3 regions of the Catenibacterium mitsuokai genome follow, and region 1 is predicted to be linked to each of the others. Evidence: a T-box and tRNA genes for the amino acid it is inferred to sense, from the RefSeq annotation. Region 1 holds a T-box; the other regions hold tRNA genes.
What was found. A T-box is a leader RNA that pairs with one kind of tRNA and senses whether it is charged. The one in region 1 lies ahead of leuS (leucine--tRNA ligase), so its partner is inferred to be a tRNA-Leu.
Positions count from the first base shown of each region.

Region 2: it encodes a tRNA-Leu, which carries the amino acid that the T-box ahead of leuS (leucine--tRNA ligase) is inferred to sense. The anticodon was not compared.
Region 3: it encodes a tRNA-Leu, which carries the amino acid that the T-box ahead of leuS (leucine--tRNA ligase) is inferred to sense. The anticodon was not compared.

Region 1 covers NZ_CP102271.1:762,854-768,272, forward strand. The annotation lists gene NQ499_RS03840 (ABC transporter ATP-binding protein/permease) at 1-200, shown strand, start outside; gene NQ499_RS03845 (ABC transporter ATP-binding protein/permease) at 202-1,983, shown strand; T-box leader at 2,030-2,229, shown strand; gene leuS (leucine--tRNA ligase) at 2,272-4,668, shown strand; gene NQ499_RS03855 (hypothetical protein) at 4,771-4,956, shown strand; gene NQ499_RS03860 (hypothetical protein) at 4,946-5,209, shown strand; gene NQ499_RS03865 (FAD-dependent oxidoreductase) at 5,398-5,419, shown strand, end outside.
Region 2 covers NZ_CP102271.1:1,076,012-1,081,430, reverse strand. The annotation lists gene NQ499_RS05435 (DUF1593 domain-containing protein) at 1-593, shown strand, start outside; gene NQ499_RS05430 (DUF4177 domain-containing protein) at 630-884, opposite strand; gene NQ499_RS05425 (hypothetical protein) at 961-1,485, opposite strand; gene NQ499_RS05420 (5-methyltetrahydropteroyltriglutamate--homocysteine S-methyltransferase) at 1,578-2,681, opposite strand; tRNA gene NQ499_RS05415 (tRNA-Cys) at 3,247-3,321, shown strand; tRNA gene NQ499_RS05410 (tRNA-Leu) at 3,329-3,417, shown strand; tRNA gene NQ499_RS05405 (tRNA-Pro) at 3,428-3,504, shown strand; tRNA gene NQ499_RS05400 (tRNA-Ala) at 3,511-3,586, shown strand; tRNA gene NQ499_RS05395 (tRNA-Asp) at 3,595-3,672, shown strand; tRNA gene NQ499_RS05390 (tRNA-Phe) at 3,676-3,751, shown strand; tRNA gene NQ499_RS05385 (tRNA-Ser) at 3,765-3,857, shown strand; gene NQ499_RS05380 (MIP/aquaporin family protein) at 4,035-4,766, opposite strand; gene NQ499_RS05375 (peroxiredoxin) at 4,935-5,390, shown strand; gene yaaA (peroxide stress protein YaaA) at 5,387-5,419, shown strand, end outside.
Region 3 covers NZ_CP102271.1:399,593-405,011, reverse strand. The annotation lists gene NQ499_RS02010 (MarR family transcriptional regulator) at 1-173, opposite strand, end outside; gene thiD (bifunctional hydroxymethylpyrimidine kinase/phosphomethylpyrimidine kinase) at 444-1,862, opposite strand; gene thiM (hydroxyethylthiazole kinase) at 1,849-2,649, opposite strand; TPP riboswitch at 2,682-2,782, opposite strand; tRNA gene NQ499_RS01990 (tRNA-Leu) at 3,074-3,156, opposite strand; tRNA gene NQ499_RS01985 (tRNA-Lys) at 3,164-3,239, opposite strand; tRNA gene NQ499_RS01980 (tRNA-Thr) at 3,245-3,320, opposite strand; tRNA gene NQ499_RS01975 (tRNA-Val) at 3,328-3,403, opposite strand; tRNA gene NQ499_RS01970 (tRNA-Glu) at 3,409-3,484, opposite strand; tRNA gene NQ499_RS01965 (tRNA-Asn) at 3,487-3,561, opposite strand; gene NQ499_RS01960 (tautomerase family protein) at 3,699-4,040, opposite strand; gene NQ499_RS01955 (hypothetical protein) at 4,373-4,810, shown strand; gene NQ499_RS01950 (hypothetical protein) at 5,087-5,419, shown strand, end outside.

The DNA of each region.
Region 1 (5,419 bases):
TAGTGATGTTTATAATCATTCTTTCTATTCTTCCATTGACATCATTTAAGGAATATTTTCATTTTACCTGCCTTGCCTCTCCTTATTATTTCTATATTATTTTCTATTTTCTCTATCTTCTTATATTAATAATATCTGCTTTAGCACCGTTTATTCGTATTAAGAAGGAGAGTATTGTCTCATTACTTAGGGAGGAATAATATGATTCAACTTAAATCAATCAATAAACGTTATCTGCATGAACATGTACTAGACAATATTTCTTGTAATCTTCCTGATATAGGCTTTGTGTCACTAATAGGACCAAGTGGATGTGGAAAAAGTACTTTACTTCATATTATTGCAGGACTCGATGATGATTATTCTGGAGAAGTCATTTATAAAGATAAGAAGATTTCTATTATCTTTCAGGATTTTCATCTTATTCCTTGGCTTTCTATCACAAATAATATTCGTCTCTATGATTATTTTCATAAATCATCTTACATATTGGATGAAACACTCACTAAACAGTTTAAGAAGACCCCGGTGAGTGCACTTTCTTTAGGGCAAAGACAACGCACTGCGATAGAACGTGCTCTTTATTATGATCCAGATATTATTTTATGTGATGAACCAACAGCATCACTTGATCCAGATAATGCAAAGAGAGTATTGCAGATATTGAAGGAACGTTCTCATTCTTCTCTTGTATTATTTGTATCCCATGATGAAACATCAGTGAAACAATACAGTGATCGTATTATAGAGATGAAGGATGGCTATATCATAAAGGATACAGTAATCCAAAAGACAGAGGTATATCCTAAAGAGAATCATTGTAATAATAAAAGATATCATTTTCCTATCCTAAAACTAACAATCCAGTCCTTTTTAAGTAGTCGTAAAAGGTTCTTTCAAATGTCTTTCGCGTTATCTATCGCATTATTATGTCTGATGATGACATTTACCTTTACATTCTCTTTTCGTAATACCATTTATCAATATCTCTCTTCATTGATTCCACAGAAGTCAATTACTTATAAATTACGTAATGATGATCCTTTATCTTTAACTCATTTCAACGAAGCAACCTATCATTATTTGAATTTAGATGATTATAATCTCATGGGAATCTCTCATAATAGTCAAAGATATCAGAAGAATGAAGTTCTGTTTATATCTGATGATACATCTTATGTCAGCCAGTATATATATGGAAGAGCACCACAAAATAATGATGAAATTGCGGTACCTCTCTCAACTGCAAGAAAACTTGCCCAAAATAAGAAGGTGAATTCGTTACTCAATACATCATGGACGATCTATTATAAATATCAATTAAAAATCAAAGGAATTGAAGTAAAAATAGTAGGTATATCTCCACAAACTTACAATTATGATGCCTTTTATATGTATGAATTTGCTAACTATCATTGGATTGAATCACTCTTTAATCAGACACCAACTGCAAGATATGGTATGTTGAAGTATAAGGCAGACAAATCAATTATAAATTCTTTAAAAAAGAATTATCCTGAATATGAATTCAAGACAATGGGGGAATCAACAAAGAAAACATTGAATGATAACATGAATAGAATTCAGATGATTCTTGTCATTTTTTCTATTTTGACTATTATTTCTTCCATCTTTATGATTATGGAAATCATGATTCTTCATGCTATGCATTTAAAGAAGGATCATGCCATCATGAAAGCCTATGGTGAAAAGAATAAACATATTTTTAAGATGTCTTTCTATCAATGTCTGATTCTCCATTCTTATAGCTATTTAACTGCTTCTCTTATATTATTAGGTATTATGAAGGTGATGAATCAGATTATTCCTCAGATCACGGACTTTCCTATGCATCTTACATTCCAGCCTCTTATTATGCTTCTATTGTGGGCTGGTTCATTCTTGTTAGTCTGTATCTCAACATTGTTTAGTGTTATTTATATTATCAAACTCAATCCATCCCGCATCCTTAAAATGAGATGATACTTCTTGCAAATAATGGGAAATTATGATAAGGTGAGTGAGTATATAAAAGTCAAGGAACTAGAGTAGTAGATGGTCATGCTTTTTAAGAGAACTTATGGCTGGTGTGAATAAGTAAAGTCATCCATTGAACTCGCTAGGGAGATGGGTCTGTGGTAAGCAGATCACGTATTGCTGCGTTAAAGCATTAAGCGCATGAATCAGTCTTCATGAACTAAGGTGGTACCGCGAGTTCTCGTCCTTAGACATGAGGACTTTTTTTATTTTAAAAGTGGAGGAGACAGAATTATGACTTATGATCATAAGATAGCAGAAAAGAAATGGCAGAAATACTGGGAAGAGAATAAGACATTCGAAACAGATGTTTATGATTTCTCAAAACCTAAATACTATGCCTTAGACATGTTCCCTTATCCATCAGGACAAGGTCTTCATGTTGGACATCCAGAAGGATATACAGCAACTGACATTATGTCAAGAATGAAGAGAATGCAGGGATATAACGTATTACATCCAATGGGATTTGACTCATTTGGTTTACCTGCTGAACAGTATGCAATCAAGACAGGTAACCACCCTGAAGGATTTACATTAAAGAATATTCAGACTTTCACTAAACAGTTAAAGATGTTAGGTTTCTCATTTGACTGGGATAAGCAGGTATCTACTTGTGATCCTAGCTTCTATAAATGGACTCAGTGGATTTTCAAACAGCTTTATGAAGATGGTTTAGCTAGATATGTAGATATTCCTGTTAACTGGTGTGAAGAATTAGGTACAGTACTTGCGAACGATGAAATTATCGATGGTAAGAGTGAACGTGGTGGATTCCCTGTTATTCGTAAGAATATGAAACAGTGGGTTATTGATATTCCTAAATATGCTGAAAGATTACTTGCAGGATTAGAAGAAGTTGATTGGCCAGAATCTACTAAAGAAATTCAGAGAAACTGGATTGGTAAATCAATCGGTGCTCATGTTGATTTTAAGGTAGATGGTTATGATGATAAATTCACAGTATTCACAACACGTTGTGATACATTATTCGGTGCTACTTATTGTGTATTAGCACCAGAACATGAATTAGTAGAAAAGATTACGACTCCTGATAAGAAGGATGAAGTAAAAGCTTACTTAGATGTATGCGCAACTAAGTCAGAACTTGAAAGAACTGAATTAAATAAAGAAAAGACTGGCGTCTTCATTGGTGCTTATGCAATCAACCCAGTAAATGGTAAGAAGATTCCAATCTGGATTTCTGACTATGTATTAGCTGGTTATGGAACAGGTGCTATCATGGCTGTTCCTGCACATGATGATCGTGACTATGCTTTCGCAAAGAAGTTTGGTATCGATATTATTCCAGTATTAGAAGGTGGAGATGTTACTAAGGAAGCATGGACACAGGATGGTGTACATATCAACTCTGGCTTCTTAAATGGTTTAGATAAACAGGAAGCAATCGATAAGATGTTAGACTGGTTAGAAGAACATCATTGTGGTTCTAAGCATGTTAACTATCGTTTAAGAGAATGGATCTTCGCAAGACAGAGATATTGGGGTGAACCAATTCCAATCATTAACTTTGATGATGGAACATCTGTTGCATTAAGTGATGATCAGTTACCACTTATCCTACCTGAACTTGAAGATTATAGTCCATCAAAGACTGGCTCTTCTCCATTGGATAAGGCTGTTGACTGGGTTAATGTAGAAGTAGATGGTAAGAAGGGTAAGAGAGAAACAAGTACAATGCCTGGTTCTGCAGGATCTTCTTGGTACTTCTTAAGATATATTGATCCACATAACGATAAGGCTATTGCGGATCCAGAATTATTAAAGCATTGGATGCCAGTTGACTTGTATGTTGGTGGACCTGAACATGCAGTAGGACACTTATTATATTCACGTATGTGGAATAACTATTTATATGACAAGGGTATCGTACCAGTTAAAGAACCATTCAAGAAGCTATACCATCAGGGTATGATTCTTGGTCCAAATGGTGTGAAGATGTCTAAGTCAAAGGGTAACGTTATTAATCCAGATGATATTGTAGAAGCATATGGTGCAGATACATTACGTTTATATGAAATGTTTATGGGTCCTCTTGAAGCATCTAAACCTTGGAGTGAAACAGGTGTAGAAGGTTCAAAGAAATGGCTAGAACGTGTTTATAGACTATTTGTTGAATCTGATAAGTTAACTGATACAAATGATGGTTCATTAGACTTCGTATATCACTCAACAGTTAAAAAGGTGACTGAAGACTATGAAAACCTTGGCTTTAATACAGCTATCTCACAGATGATGATCTTCATTAATGAAGCATATAAGGCTAAAGCAGTTTATAAGCCATATGCAGAAGGTATCGTTAAGATGCTTTCATGTATTGCACCTCATATCTGTGAAGAAATGTGGGAAAAACTTGGTCATGAAGGAACAATCGCTTATGAAGCATGGCCAACATATGAAGAAGACAAGCTTGTTGTATCTACAATTGAAATTGCAGTACAGGTAAATGGTAAAGTACGTGGACGTTTATCTATTAATAAGGATCAGGAAGCTGAATCTGTTAAACAGCAGGCATTAGAACTTGAAAATGTTAAGGCACATACTGATGGTAAAGAAATTAAGAAAATCATTTATGTTCCTAACAAGATTGTAAATATTGTGGTTAAATAATTCGTTAAGGCATCTCTTAGGAGATGTCTTTTTTGATTGATGAATGATTTTTTCATGATAGTAAGAGGATATGATATGATGATATCAACAAAGCGATAAAGTATGGAAATGAAACATCATTTGAGAAAGATGACATTTGAAGGAAAAAGTTACAATGTTTTAACGGATGAGGAATTAGAAGACTTAGTTGTTTCTGTGATTTATGATAGAAAATATAAAGAGGGAAATGTAGAACTAGTAGATTTTGATCAATTTGTGAAAGATCGAGAAGAAAAATATGGCTTATAAAGTTTTTCTCGATAAAGAAGTTATAAATAAATTAGATCAAATTGATAAGTATTGTATTAATCATTATAATAACTATTCTTTTGGAAAGAGGCTGTTTTGTCAGATTGAAAGAGTATGCAGTACTATTCAATATAATCCTAGATTATATCCTGAAATAAGACCTTATCATCATAAAATAGTATTAGCTGGGTTAGGGTATAAGCTCTATTATATTATTGATGATTATAACAAAATGATTGTTTCTATAGATTAATGAAATTTACTGAAAGGTATTAGAAAGATGGTATCGATAAATATCATCTTTTTGTATGCTAAGAAATTAAAACAGAAAGCCTATTTGTACTTTGTTGTTCTGCTAGGTAGTATACATATGAATAAAATGATGTAAATGACCAAGTGAATGAGTGAACTACTCAGGTTTAATTTGTTAAGGCATCTCTTATGGAAAGATCATATAATATTA
Region 2 (5,419 bases), 310 kb from region 1:
GAAAAAAATATGGTATGGGTACACATATTCCTTATGATTTCTTATCTGAAGGTGATTCCCCTACTTTCTTCTGTTTACTGCCATGGGGGTTAAGATGTCTTGAAGATTTCTCATATGGAGGATTGTCTGGAAGATATATAAAAGATGATACTAAGAAGAATTCTAAGGGAATTACTTTAAATTATTGGAATCCCGTAGAAGACCTCTATATTGATAAATATACAGAATCTATGTGGTATTATGTTTCTTCTATTCAAAGAGATCTTGCAGCAAGAGCTTCTTGGTGTATCACCGATGATAAAGAAGAAGCGCCTGTACTATCTATCCAGGAATCTCTTGACATGAAAGCTGATAAAGGTACAACTGTAGAACTTCATATAAATAAAGAAGAACATGTACTCTATAAAATAAAGTATTATAAAGATGCTTCTAGTTATAAAGGAAATGTTTCTGTTAGTTTAGATAATTCTATCAAGATTGAAATTCCTGATGATGTAAAAACAAATGATATCCTTCATATCATTATAGAAGCAACGAACGATTATAAGCACAAGATTTCACGATTCACACAAATTATTATCAAAATCAATTAAAAAATGAGCTGTAACATATGCGTTACAGCTCATTTTTTAGTCTATTCTTTCAAATACCATTGTTGCCTGAATCTTATCTCCTCCAAGGAATCCTTTTGATCCAGAAGATGAAGTAGAAATAGTATGTAACCTATATCCTTTTTCAGCCTGCTTATTGATTTCAGCCTGTAGATTCGTTAAGCTCTTTGTACCAGAGCCAGTACCTAAAAACTTTTCAGTAAGTATCACCTGCAATACAACATACTTATCTCTATTATCATGTGAAGCTTTACCTGCAACATCATCCCACATAAGAATACCTCCCTTCTATATCTCTATTATAGTAGAAATGATTCTTAAATGCGTTGAGTAAGCCTTTGACAGTGCCTTATTTAAGGTGTTTCTTTGATATTTTTACATTTTGTAACTGTAATAGATTCAATAAATGATCATAATTATCCGATAAAGCATCTATCTTAATCAATTTCTTTCCCATCTTATCATACAAGATCATTGCATCCTTCTTATCAATGATTATTTGTCCAATATCAGTGATACATAATACCTTCTTAACATGAAATATTCTATGTATCTCTAATTGAGAATCATCTACTTGTACACCCCATATAGATGCCCAGATCACACCATATAAGCCAATAGCCCCAAAGATAGAAGAAACATACAGATGTCCCATTTCTACTGTTTCATTGCCTTTCAGATAAAAATAACTAAATACAAGAAACATAATCAACTGTGACATACAGGTATACTTCAACACTGCTTGTGCTTTGACTCTATAATATGTAGTACTTATGTTCTCATCAATCGTTTTACTAGATAAATGAGATATCACTTCACCGATAACACCTAACACAATTGCAATAATTATGTATCTAATTATAGTTTCTATCATATCTGTTCACCTCTTATACATAAATTACATTGTATCAATTAATATACTACAAGACACAAAAGAATCCCCTAGGATTTCCTAGAGGACACTTATTAACCCCAGACTTCTTCTGCGATTTCTTTTACAAGTTTTAATTTAGCCCATTGTTCTTCTTCTGTCAGTTTATTACCAATCTCACATGATGCAAAACCACATTGTGGGCTCAAAGATAAACGTTCAAGAGGAATATACTTGCTTGCTTCCTTAATTCTCTGAATGATTTTTTCTTTATCTTCTAATTCTGGACGTTTAGTAGTAATTAATCCTAAGACAACTTTCTTATCACCTGATACTTTTGCAAGAGGCTTGAAACCTCCTGAACGTTCATCATCATATTCTAAGTAGTATGCATTCACATTTTCTTCACCAAATAATAAATCAGCCACACCATCATAAGCACCTGAACTAAAGAATGTAGAATGATAATTACCACGACATACATGTGTATTGATTTCTAAGTCCTTTGGACTTGCTGCAACAACTTCATTGTTAAGTTCTAATAATCTCTTTTTATAATCTTCTAATGCATCACCAGTACGTCCTGTAAGGCCACATGCAAGCTGTGGATTGACCATACCGCCCCATACACAATCATCAAACTGCAATACACGACATCCTGCATCATAAATTTCATGAACAAACTCAATATAAGCCTTGACTACATCAGAAGCAAAAGCCTCTTCACTTTCATAAATACTTAATGTATTTCTAAGTAACTGTGTTCCCGTAAAGTAAGCATAGAACTGTCCTGGTGAAGGAATAGTCTGTTTAGCAACTGTTTTTCCATCTTCAAACTGTTTTACAAATTTGAAATGATCTACGAAAGGATGATGATCACAGCTGATCTTTCCTGTGACATAAGTATCATCAATCATTGCTGCTTCACCATCAAATGTTGTATTACCTTCTATTGTCTTTTTATGTTCGACGCCATTAAGTCCCCACATAAAATCTAAATGCCATGTAGAACGTCTAAATTCTCCATCAGTGATTGTATGATAACCTAATTCTTTAATCTTAGTAATAAGTTCTGTAATACACTCATCTTCTACTTTTTTTAATTCTTCTGCATTAATTGTATTATTTTCAAAATCTCTTCTTGCCTTCTTAAGTCTCTCAGGTCTTAAGAAACTACCTACATAGTCATATCTATTCATTTTAATTGTCTCCTTTTTGCGTGAGTTCATTTTATCAAAGATAATCTGCAAGTAGAAATACATATAAATGTGTGTTCTTTATAGATTGAGGCTATGGATGCGATACATCAGCAATGTACTTGTATTCAAAAATAGAAAACATATTATAAGTGTTATAATTCCTTTTATACCTAGAGTATGCATAGAACTAACTAAAGGCATCATACGAACAATTGAATAAGCGACATTAAATTCTATTAATATGCATGTAGATTGTTTTCTAAATATATACTGTAATATAAGCAAAACAATCATTAATGGTAGTGAAGTTTTAATAACAGATAAAATTATTTCTTTATACATAGTAACCACTCCTTGTTTTCTATTATGACTACTAATTTTAAGAGAATTATGTGATTTATATTAGAAATGTAAATTGTATTGATTATTCCATCATAAAACCGATTATTAGGTTTTCTCATAGAAGAAATGAATTATATTTTATACACTTTTTTAAACTTTTTTCTTAAAAACCCTTGCAATTATCTAAAATCCATAGTATATTATACGAGCGCCACGAAGCAACGGTTCCATAGCCAAGTTGGTAAGGCAGAAGACTGCAACTCTTCGACCATCGGTTCAAGTCCGGTTGGAACCTCCACATATGTGCCCTGGTGGCGAAACTGGTAGACGCACAGGACTTAAAATCCTGCGGACTTCAAACTCCGTGCCGGTTCGATTCCGGCCCAGGGCACCATCTTTATAAACGGGAAGTAGCACAGCTTGGTAGTGCACCTGGTTTGGGACCAGGGGGTCGCAGGTTCAAATCCTGTCTTCCCGACCATTTATCGGGGCCTTAGCTCAGCTGGGAGAGCGCCTGCTTTGCACGCAGGAGGTCAGGAGTTCGATCCTCCTAGGCTCCACCATTTTTATTGGTCTGGTAGTTCAGTTGGTTTAGAATGCCGCCCTGTCACGGCGGAGGTCGCGGGTTCGAGCCCCGTTCAGACCGCCAATTGGTTCCGTAGCTCAGTCGGTAGAGCAGAGGACTGAAAATCCTCGTGTCGCTGGTTCGATTCCGGCCGGAACCACCATTTTATTTATGATGCAGGTTTACCCAAGTCCGGCTGAAGGGATCGGTCTTGAAAACCGACAGAGGATTAACGTCCTGCGGGGGTTCGAATCCCTCAACCTGCGCCATTTATAAATATAACTCAGGATTCGTTCCTGAGTTTTTTTGTGCTTTATAAGTTATATTATATTTTAGTGGTTCTTATTTGATAAGCATTTCAGTTACCAATTCCTCGATGCTTATCCTTTTTTTATTACTCCCCTATTCTTTTAGGCAAAGAAAAAAAGCTATCGATTGATAGCTTCTTAGAAAATGTTGAAATATAATAGACAAGCACAGATACTTGCACAAATTGGAGCAAGTACTGGAACCCATGCATAATCCCACTGAGAAGTTCCCTTGTTCTTAATTGGTAAGATTGCATGTAAGATTCTTGGACCTAAGTCACGAGCTGGGTTTAAAGCTGGACCTGTAGGACCACCAAATGAAGCAACTAATGCCATAACTAATAAACCAACACCAATGAAACCAGCACCCTGGTTACCATGTTCGAAGATTGGTGAATGTGTAATAGATAATGCACAGAAGAATAAGATGAATGATCCGAAGAATTCGTTTACGAAACCATTGAACTTATTGTTTGTTGCATCAGTAGTTGAGAATGTACCTAAGATTGCATCAGGATTTTCTGTTGCATCATAATGTGGTTTGAAGCAAATATAAAGAATAAACTGACCTACGATAGCACCAGCAAACTGTACTAAGATGTAAGGTAATACTTCAGCTAATGGAACATCACCTGCAACAGCAAGACCAATAGTGAACGCTGGGTTGATATGGTTACCAGAAATTTTACCAATCATAAGAGCTGGAATCATAACGGCCATACCATAACCGATTGCAATGATGACCCATCCACTGTGGCTTCCCTTTGTTCCCTTTAATTCCACGTTTGCTACTGAGCCGTTACCAATCATAACCATGATTGCAGTACCAAGGAACTCAGCAATGAGACGAGTAGTTAATGAAAATGTCATAATTGTCCCCCTATTTAATATTTAATTGTATTTAATGACAAATGGATTATAAAACCTGTATTTCAATGTGTCAACATGTTTATAAAATGTTAATGCTTACATCTGTTTTTTATTGGAAGGTGGCGCTTTATTTTTATTTTTGGTATGATTAAACAAGGAGGGTTTGTTATGTTAGAGATTAATACAAAAGCACCTTCTTTTAATCTACCAGATGAAGAAGGCAATATGCATACTTTAGAAGAATATAGAGGACATCGTGTGATTCTCTATTTCTATCCTAGAGATAATACACCTGGATGTTCTAAACAGGCATGCGGGTTTCGAGATTTGTATCCTGAATTTTTAGAAAAAGATGCAGTGGTCATTGGAATCAGTAAAGATTCTGTAGCAAGTCACAAGAAGTTCAAAGAGAAATATGAACTACCTTTTACTTTGCTTTCTGATACAGAAAAGAAAACAATCATGGACTATGATGTATGGAAAGAGAAGAAGAATTATGGAAAGGTCAGCATGGGTGTTGTAAGAACAACATACTTAATTGATGAAGCAGGAATGATTATTAAAGCCAAGGAGCGTGTAAAGACTGCCGATAATCCTAAAGAGATGCTTGAGGCTTTATCATGAAGATTATCATGAGTCCTGCTAAGAAGATG
Region 3 (5,419 bases), 360 kb from region 1:
TTTTTGAGTGATGGAAGTGTTGGCAGTTCTTCTATCGGTATAATCACAATACAACGTATATTTTCTATATAAGCTGTATAGAATTGATAATTACTCACAATATAGAGAGGTAATATGCTTTTCTTATCCCAAGGTTTATATCTTATAGATAGGCCAAATATATTATCAATCATTGTATAGGCTCCTTTTAACTTAATTTATTTCATTTTAACTTTGCGAATGTTAATATGCAAGTTTTTAAGTTAAATAAAAAATATCCTCCAGATGATATATCTAGAGGATATTCATAAGATGTGCCCACCTTCAAGTAATAGATATATTACTCGAAGCAGCAAAATAAATAATATGAGTATAAACCACGCTTTGAATTCTTTCATGCCCTTAACCTCTTAAAAAAGATTATACCAGGCAGTTATGGAATTATTGTGTATTTATCAATATTTTTAGATATTGTAGCCATGATCCATAGGACCACTTCCCTGACCTAAATCTAACATAGCACCTATTGCACCAGAAAGATATGTTTTAGCATGTCTAACTGATTCTTCTAGTGTATAGCCCTTAGCTAAGTTGGATGCAATCGCACTTGATAAAGTACATCCTGTACCATGTGTATTACTGTTGTCTATTCTATGTCCTTTAAACCAAGTACCCTTTTCACCATTGTATAAGTAGTCATTGGCATCATTTAATTGATGTCCACCTTTGACTAATACAGCACAATGATATGTGTCATAGATCTTCTTAGCCGCTATTTCCATATCTTCTACAGTCTTAACTTCCATATCAGTGAGTACTTCTGTTTCTGGAATATTAGGTGTAATCACTTCTGCGATAGGAAGTAGTTCTTCTTTTAATGTAGAGATAGCTTCATCACTAATAAGCTTTGCACCACTTGTAGCCACCATGACTGGATCTACCACAATATGCTTCGCATCATAATGTTTCAACATTTCTACAATAGTATGAATAAGTGCTTTAGAAGACACCATACCAATCTTAACAGCTTCTGGATAGATATCATCAAATACAGCACGAATCTGGCTTTCTAAGAATTCTGGAGTCACATCCATAATATCTGTCACACCCGTTGTATTCTGGGCTGTGAGGGCTGTAATAGCGCTCATACCAAATACTTTATTCGCAAGCATTGTCTTTAAGTCTGCTTGTATTCCTGCCCCACCACTTGAGTCACTACCGGCAATAGTTAAACATGTATGCATTGTTTCATAAAGTGCATCTACACGCTTCTTTAAATCAATAGTAGCCTGTTTGATATGCTTCTGACCAAATAAAGCACTAATAACCGCAATACCATCAATACCTGTATCTTTAAGTAATAAGCAATTATCATAACTAATTCCACCAATCGCAACCATTGGTAGATCCACTGTTTCAGTCATTTCTTTTAAACGCTTGATACCTAATACTTCTGCATCATCTTTAGAAGATGTAGGGAAAATAGCCCCTACACCTAAATAGTCTGCACCTTGTTCTTTCGCAATTCTTGCTTCTTCTATAGTATGTGCACTGACACCAATGATCTTATCTGGACCAAGTATTTCTCTTGCCTTAGCGCAAGCCATATCATCCTGACCTACATGAACACCATCCGCATCAATTTCCTTAGCAAGCATGACATTATCATTAATAATAAATGGCACATCAAATAAGCGACATAGTTCTTTAATATTCTTTGCTTCTTCATAGAAAGAGGCTTCATCCAGGTCTTTTTCTCTTAGCTGAAGACAGGTAGCACCACCCATTAAAACATCTCTTACCTGCTCATAGAGAGTCTGTTCTCCTGTCCAATGACGATCAGTCACAGCGTAGAGTCTTAACATGTCATTATTGAACTTCATATTTACCACTCTTTTCTAATTCTTCATCACTCATATTAAATAATGCATCAATTAAATAAGTACGAAGTGTTGCATTACCTTCACCTTCTTTTAATTTAGAAGCACCAATTTCACCCGCAATACCCATGGACATAACAGCAGCCGCTGCACTATCTACACTATTTTCTACTGTTAAGAAACATCCTAAGATACCTGATAACATACATCCTGTACCAGTAATAGCACTCATTTCCTTACATCCATTTTTGATCATATAGCACTTATTACCATCAGTGACATAATCTACAGGACCAGTCACAATAATAATAGTATTCAATTCTTTTGCGAACGCTTTGATATCGTCAATAAGATCATGTGAGTTCTTCTGATCTTCTGCAGATGCATCAACACCTTTAGTATGACCTGTACCAGCCATTAAAGTCTTGATTTCTGAAACATTCCCTTTGATAGCATCAAAATGAATCTGAGCGAGTAGATCCTTACATGTATTAGTACGTAAATCAGTAGCTCCTGCACCTACTGGATCTAATACAGTAATATGCTGACATGCATTAGATGCTTTACCTGCTTCAAACATAGAAGCAATCTTCACCTGATTGAGAGTACCAATATTAATATTAAATGCATTACTGATAGAAGTCATCTGAGCCACTTCTGTAATCTCATCTGACATAATAGGACTGCCCCCAATTGCTAAAATCGCATTGGCTACATCATTGACTGTTACATAGTTAGTAATGTTGTGTACTAATGGTTTTACTTCTCTTAATTTCTTAATGTAATTCATATTCTTTTCCTCCATAAAAAAGAGCACGCTGAAAGAAGGTGCTCATAAATTCCTACGTTGGCATTATCCAAATCAGGTTTCATGGTCAAGACTTATGTCTACTCTCAGCAAATTAGCTCCCATTTCAATTATAATAATATGGTAAAACAATCAGTTACAAAATACAAGTGATTTCATAATTCAGAATAATATAGTGTATCATCTTTGTGACATTATATATTTACGTATTGTGTATATCTTATGATAGTATTATAATAGATTACGCATTCTGTTATAGCTTCCCAAATATCTGAGATATCTCTATTAATGAGCTTCCCCTCATTAACATCTCTTCTATAACAGGATGTAATCTACCAGTAATGGTAGATTTTTTTATTTTAAGGCATAAAAAAAACACCGAATAGTTCGGTGTCTGCATTCAGAATGGTGCGGGTGACAGGACTTGAACCTGCACGCCGAAGCACTAGATCCTAAGTCTAGCGTGTCTGCCAATTTCACCACACCCGCATCAAGATGGTGACTCGCAGGGGATTTGAACCCCTGACCCTCTGATTAAAAGTCAGATGCTCTGCCATCTGAGCTAGCGAGTCACTAATGGTGCCGACTAGAGGAATTGAACCCCCAACCTACTGATTACAAGTCAGTTGCTCTACCAATTGAGCTAAGTCGGCAAAAAAATGGTGGAGGTTAACGGGCTCGAACCGCTGACCCTCTGCTTGTAAGGCAGATGCTCTCCCAACTGAGCTAAACCTCCATATATGGTGACCGGTACGGGATTCGAACCCGTGAATGCATGCGTGAAAGGCATGTGAGTTAACCGTTTCTCCAACCGGCCACTGGCGCTTGAAGAGGGATTTGAACCCCCGACCGATCGGTTAACAGCCGATTGCTCTACCGCTGAGCTATTCAAGCACTTCAGAATGCTTGTTTATATTACCATGCAGATACACCTTTTGCAACCCTTTTTTTGAAAAAAATGCATTTTTTTGTATTTTTTATTCTAACCACCTGTTTTCAAACAAAAAAATAAGATTTTGCAATGCAAAATCTTATTCGTATACACCACCATGACCCCATTTTTCAAATTCAGATATAGTAACATACTGATTAGAAGCTGGAATCTTAGTGATTTTTACTAATGCTTTAGTAAGTTCAGCTACAAACTGTTCCTTCTGTTCATCTGTATAATGACCTTTTAAGTATAATGTGATCATCATACAATTTGCTTCCTGGCCTTTAAAATAAATGAGCTGATTATCTTCAATATGAATCATGAATGTATCTACTGATTCACCAGGAAACATTGTAATTAACTTTCCTACAGTAGTTTTTAATTCAACTTCCTGAGAAAGAGTCAATGTCTTGTTTGTACGTAATGCTAAATATGGCATGTTTCATTTCTCCTTTACAATTCATGTTATACATTATTATACAACCTTTTTAAGAAATTTACTATATTTATGATTAAAGTGGTTACTGATAATTCCAGTATGGAAGATAGATCATGCATAGCACATAAAGAAATATTTCTGTCTTATTTTAGTATATTCGTATTGTAAGCGTTGTGTATTTGCTTAAATGACACATTTTAACATTAAAATTTGACTAGAAATCTATATTTTTTAAAGAGTAGATGTTATAATCTAGAAAAATGATAAAAAGGAAAAGCTAATAGATATAATTTTATATCTATTAGCAATTATGTCCGAAGGAGGAATTTATTATGAGAAAATGGGTAAAACCTTCAGTTTATGAAGAAAATTTAGCTGCAAATCAAAATGTAGCAGTGAGTGCCTGCATTGTAGGTAAGATTCAATGCCAATATCCTGGTAATGGTAGTACAAATGGTCAAAAAGAATTTGATGATTATAACGGCCAACAATCAGGATGGTATACAGACAGTGAAGGTAAGTTACATGGTATTTGTGGTAATGATGCAGATATTTCATTTGCTGGTGCTACAGGTTCAGGTTACGAAAAAAACAATGGTGTAACTGATACAAGCCGTCCTATTTATAGTATTTCAGGATATACTCCTACAGTCGGTACTTATACAGATGTTACTTGGAAGAGTAAGGATCTAAGTACAGGATTAGAATATACTCATAAAGGTAGATTAAAAATTAGTCAGATTGATACAAATAGACCTAACCATTCATAAGACTTTGAACACAGAACAAATTCGTTCTGTGTTTTTATATGAGCTTGCAATTCATTACATATATATACTTTTAATTAGGTATACAAAAATATAAATTTAAAATAAATACATAATATATTGGTATTTTCTTAGAGCTCATTCATGCTTCTTCACAAAAAGACATATTAAAGCATAAATGGTCTTAAAATCTACAGAATTTTTATTTTGATAGTGGTATTATTAGAAGGTAATCAAAAATATTAAGTTATTATAAATTTACAAAGGGGGATTTTAATTATGAGAACATGGATTAGACCTGCAGCAGCTGCAGAAAATTATTTAGTAAATCAGAGTGTTAGCAATGGTCCTTGTATTGCTATCGCATGTAATATAGATGAAGCCAATAACCATGAAAAAAGTATAGGTCTATATGGTACAGAAGGTGGTTATAATCCTTCTACTTTCCAAGGATACGTATGCCACAGTAAAGATGGATGTGGGACTGCTTCTAATAACGCACTTGTTGTACAGGGTCATAAAGTAATTGGAATGAAAGAAATCAACAACCAAGTTGGAAGTAATGATTTAAATTGTACTATGTATACAGATGGCACATATGAACACAAAGCT